Regions from separate parts of the Alcanivorax sediminis genome, predicted to be linked through region 1. Evidence: predicted binding sites of a transcription regulator. Region 1 holds the regulator's gene; the other holds the start of a gene.

Region 1 (2,202 bases):
GGCGGGTAGACAGGGTGTAAGGGCTGTCATCTTCACTGAAATCATTGAAATCGAGGCTGGCAATCACCGCCTCGCGGGAATTTTCTGAAACGCGGATATCGGCACTGCGCGGCGTGCCGAGCAACATCGACAGCGTGCCAAACACTTCACCGGGAGAGACGTAATACAACGGCGGGTGGGAAGGAGAGTCTCCCAGTACTTCAAGCTGCCCCCGCAGCAGGAAGTAAAGAGTGGAATCCACATCACCTGCGCGAATCACATCATCGCCTGACCCGGCCAGCCATAGCCGGGTATTGCTTTCCAGCAGGTCAAACTGCTCGGCATCATCTCGAGAAATTTCATTAAAAAAGGGTACGCCGGACAGAAGCTGACGCACTCGTTGCTGGCCGTAATCATTATTATTGGCCTTTTCCATCTGTTACCCCACAAACGCTGATGGACTGAAAACCACAATGCTATTCGCCATCGCAGTGAAGAACAATGTCCCACAGAACCGAATTCACAGTTTCATCCGGGAATGGCACTTTTGGAGCTATCCGCCTCCCGAAACAGGCCGCAGGAACTGCGCCATTGACCTTATGGACAGGTGGACAAATAACACTGTTCATATTATCAGTATCCATGCTAGGATCGAAATCGATGAGCGACTGTGGTCAATGACTTACAGCCGACAACGGAAATAACGCACCCGTACAGGCGTCATTTCCCTGTGACCATACGGAGAAGGTTATGAGCAGCAAACTCACTGATCGTCAGCAGCAGGTACTGGATTGTATTCGCGAATGCATCGCAGATACCGGAATGGCGCCTACCCGGGCCGAAATCGCCGATATCATGGGCTTCCAGTCAAAGAATGCCGCCTCTGATCACCTCCGGGCGCTGGAGCGTAAAGGGTATATCCGCCTGCACAGTGACCGCTCTCGCGGTATCCAGCTGCTGGACAACGCCTATTGGTCAGAAGAAGAGCTGCCCATTGTCGGTAAAGTGGCCGCCGGTGTACCCATCGAAGCTATCGAGAACGTGGAGCGTACCGTTCCGGTCCCCCAGGGCCTGTTCAAACAACGCCCCACGTACCTGCTCAAGGTCCAGGGTGACAGTATGGTGGATGCCGGCATCTTCGATGGCGATCTGATCGCCGTGCGCAAGTCCAATGTGGCCCGTAGCGGTGAGATTGTTGTGGCCAGAATTGACGAAGAAGTCACGGTCAAGACGTTAAAACTGAACAAGTCCAGTGCTACCCTGCTTCCTGCGAATGAGGCTTACGAGCCCATCAAGGTGCCAGCCGACCAGCTGGTAATTGAAGGTATTTTTGTGGGGTTGATCCGTGATCCGAATTCTTACTAGCTTGTTCATTCTGGTTATGAGTAGCAGTGTCATGTCAGACGAAAACAATTTGCTCGCACCCTGCCCGAACTCACCCAACTGTGTATCCAGCCTGAGCGGCAGCAAGGATCACTGGGTGGCTCCGCTCGAGGTGTCAGATAACCGCGAGTCCAGTCTCCAGCGCGTGCAATCCGTGCTGGACTCCCTGCCACGGGTGGAATACGACGTGGTTGGGCAATCTCGTATCCAGGCCCGCTTCAAGAGCCTGGTGATGCGCTTTACTGATGATGTGACTTTCTATGTCCGGGAAAATGGCGTGGTGGAAGTACGTTCCGCGTCACGGATCGGTTACTGGGATTTAGGTGCCAACCGCCGTCGGGTAGAATCCCTGCGCGTGAAACTGGCCGAGATTCAAACCAATGACCGAAGCGCACAGCTCGACCCTCCTTCCGCCCGCCCAGTGGGCTGATATTGGCGTCAACCTGACAGACAAGCAGTTCCGCGATGACCGCGATGCGGTCATCGATCGGGCCAGGCTAGCCGGTGTCAGCTGGCAGCTGATTACTGGCACGCATATCGACGAATCCCGCGAAGCCATCGCCCTGGCCGAGCAGCATGACGACCTGTTCGCCACTGCAGGACTCCACCCCCACAGTGCCCGATTCTATTCCCGGGATCTGGAAAAAGAACTCGCCGATATGCTGCGCCATCCTGCCGTACGTGCTGCGGGGGAAATGGGGCTGGATTTCAATCGGGACTTCTCTCCCCGACCGGACCAGGAAACCGCCTTTGAAGCGCAGCTCGCTCTGGCAGTTGAAGCGGGGTTGCCCGTGTTCCTTCATGAGCGCGACGCCCATGAACGTTTCCAACCAATCCTGA
Region 2 (2,202 bases), 3.1 Mb from region 1:
CGGTCGGACGACCGCTCCTGCAACGAGGCACCGCCGTAGGAGCCAACCTGCTGGCGAAAACCGCTTGCAGGCAAGCTTCTACAAGACGGGGTTTAGAGCTGAGTCAGCGCTGCGGAGAGGATTTTGGCGGTGATATCCACGGTGGGGATCACTTTCTCGTAGTCCATGCGGGTGGGCCCAACCACGGCAAGCACCCCAACCGGACCATTCTCTGCGCGGTAAGGCGCCGAGATCAGGGAGTACTCCTCGAAGGGCCGGAAACCGGACTCGCGACCAATGAAGATCTGCACTCCATCCGCCTTCATGGAGCGCTCCAGCAAATGCAGGATGTCGCGCTTGTGATTGAAAGCTTCGAACAGATCCCGCAGCTGCCCCAGATTTTCCGCCTCGGCGGACTGAATCAGATTGGACTCCCCCGACACCACATAATCCGAATCAGCCTCTTCCGTCCGCAACGCCTTGTCCGCCACGGCCACGGCTGTCTGCATCAGCGCATCCATATGCTGCCGATCCGCATTCATGGTGTTGAGGAGGCCATCGCAGATGCTGTTCAGGTCACAGCCCGCATAGGTGTGGTTGATGTAATTGGCCGCCTGCCGCAGCTCGGCCTCATCATAGTCACGATCGGTATGGATGATGCGGTTTTGCACCTCGGAACGGTTCACCACCAGCACCACCAACACCCGCTTGCCGGACAGCGGCAGGAATTCCACCTGCCGCAAGGTGGTGACCTCCCGACGCGGCACCGCCACCAGCCCGGCCATGCGCGTCAGCTCAGCCAGTGTTTTGGACGCCTGGGAAATCAGCTCCTGGGGTGACTGTTCCGGCGCCAGCAACTGATTGAGCTCACGTCGCAAATCCTTGTGATCCGGGCGCTCCATGACACTGGAGGCGAGCAGGGAATCCACATACATGCGGTACCCCAGCTCCGTGGGAATACGCCCGGCAGAGGTATGCGGGCTGGCGAGAATACCCAGATCCTCCAGCTCCGCCATGATATTGCGGATGGTGGCAGGACTCACCTGCAGGCCACTGCCGGAGGCAAGGGTTTTCGAGCCCACCGGTTGGCCGTCACGGATATGCCGCTCCACCAGCGTCATCAGCAGGCGTTGTTTACGTTCGTTGAGATCCAGCTTGGTCATAGTTCTATATATGTACCAGAAAACAGCCCCGGCATTATATAAAATTCCCAGGGGCTTACACTGACGCCCCGAATCCCCTAAGATTGGCACAACTGACCATACGAACAGTAACAAGGATGTTATCGTGCAAGACAACAACAATCCCTACCAGACACCGAATGCCGCTCCACCCCTTGCCCACGCAGAACAGGACGTACCGTTGGCAACCCGGGGCAAGCGCTTTTTCGGCGCCCTGATCGACGGGCTCATTCAGCTAGCGATTATTGGTCCCATGGTCTACTTCAGCGGCACCTGGGACGAAATGATGCAGAGCAATGGCTCTCTCGACCTGGTTGGGACCCTCACCTGGTTCATTATTGGCGAAGTCCTTTTCCTCGCCCTGCAGGGATACCTGCTCTTCAATCGCCAGCAGACCATCGGCAAATGGCTGCTGAACATGAAGATCGTGGGCATGGAGCAGGAGCAGGTGCCGGCCGGCAAACTCTATGGCTTGCGATACCTGGTGCTGCACGTGGCCAGCCAGATTCCTGTAGTTAACCTGATTGGTATCGTTGATCCACTGCTGATTTTCCGCAAGGACAAGCGCTGCCTGCATGATCTGCTGGCAGGCACCCAGGTTGTTGATCTCAAGACAGCCTGAACACGCAACACCCGTTTCGGAGACGTACCATGCTGACACATCTGAGCGTTCGCCACTTTGCTACCGTAGACCAGCTGGAGCTGGAACCGGAGAACGGTCTCACCGTCATCAGTGGTGAAACCGGGGCGGGCAAATCCGTCATCATTGACGCCCTTGGCCTGACCCTGGGTGATCGGGCCGATTCCAGCGTGGTCCGTCACGGCCATGATCGTGCCGAAGTGCTCGCCACCTTTGATGTCAGCGACAACCCGGCTGCCCAGCAATGGCTGGCCGAACGGGAACTGGACGACGACAACCAGTGCCTGCTGCGCCGTACTGTGCGCGCCGATGGCCGCTCCCGGGCCTATATCAATGGTACCCCTACCCCGCTGGCGGAAGTCCGCGAGCTGGGTGAACGCCTGATCAGCATCCATAGCCAGC

The links. Region 1 encodes LexA, which represses DNA repair genes until DNA is damaged. Its sites were predicted from a motif close to TACTGTNTANNTANACAGTA; they were not measured.
Region 2: the regulator LexA is predicted to act here: its motif matches at 1,233-1,252, upstream of hrcA (heat-inducible transcriptional repressor HrcA).

The regions. Positions count from the first base shown of each region.
Region 1 covers NZ_WIRE01000001.1:3,134,694-3,136,895, forward strand. The annotation lists gene GFN93_RS14270 (cyclic nucleotide-binding domain-containing protein) at 1-415, opposite strand, end outside; gene lexA (transcriptional repressor LexA) at 730-1,344, shown strand; gene GFN93_RS14280 (DUF1499 domain-containing protein) at 1,376-1,792, shown strand; gene GFN93_RS14285 (TatD family hydrolase) at 1,743-2,202, shown strand, end outside.
Region 2 covers NZ_WIRE01000001.1:79,000-81,201, forward strand. The annotation lists gene hrcA (heat-inducible transcriptional repressor HrcA) at 93-1,142, opposite strand; gene GFN93_RS00345 (RDD family protein) at 1,267-1,782, shown strand; gene recN (DNA repair protein RecN) at 1,812-2,202, shown strand, end outside.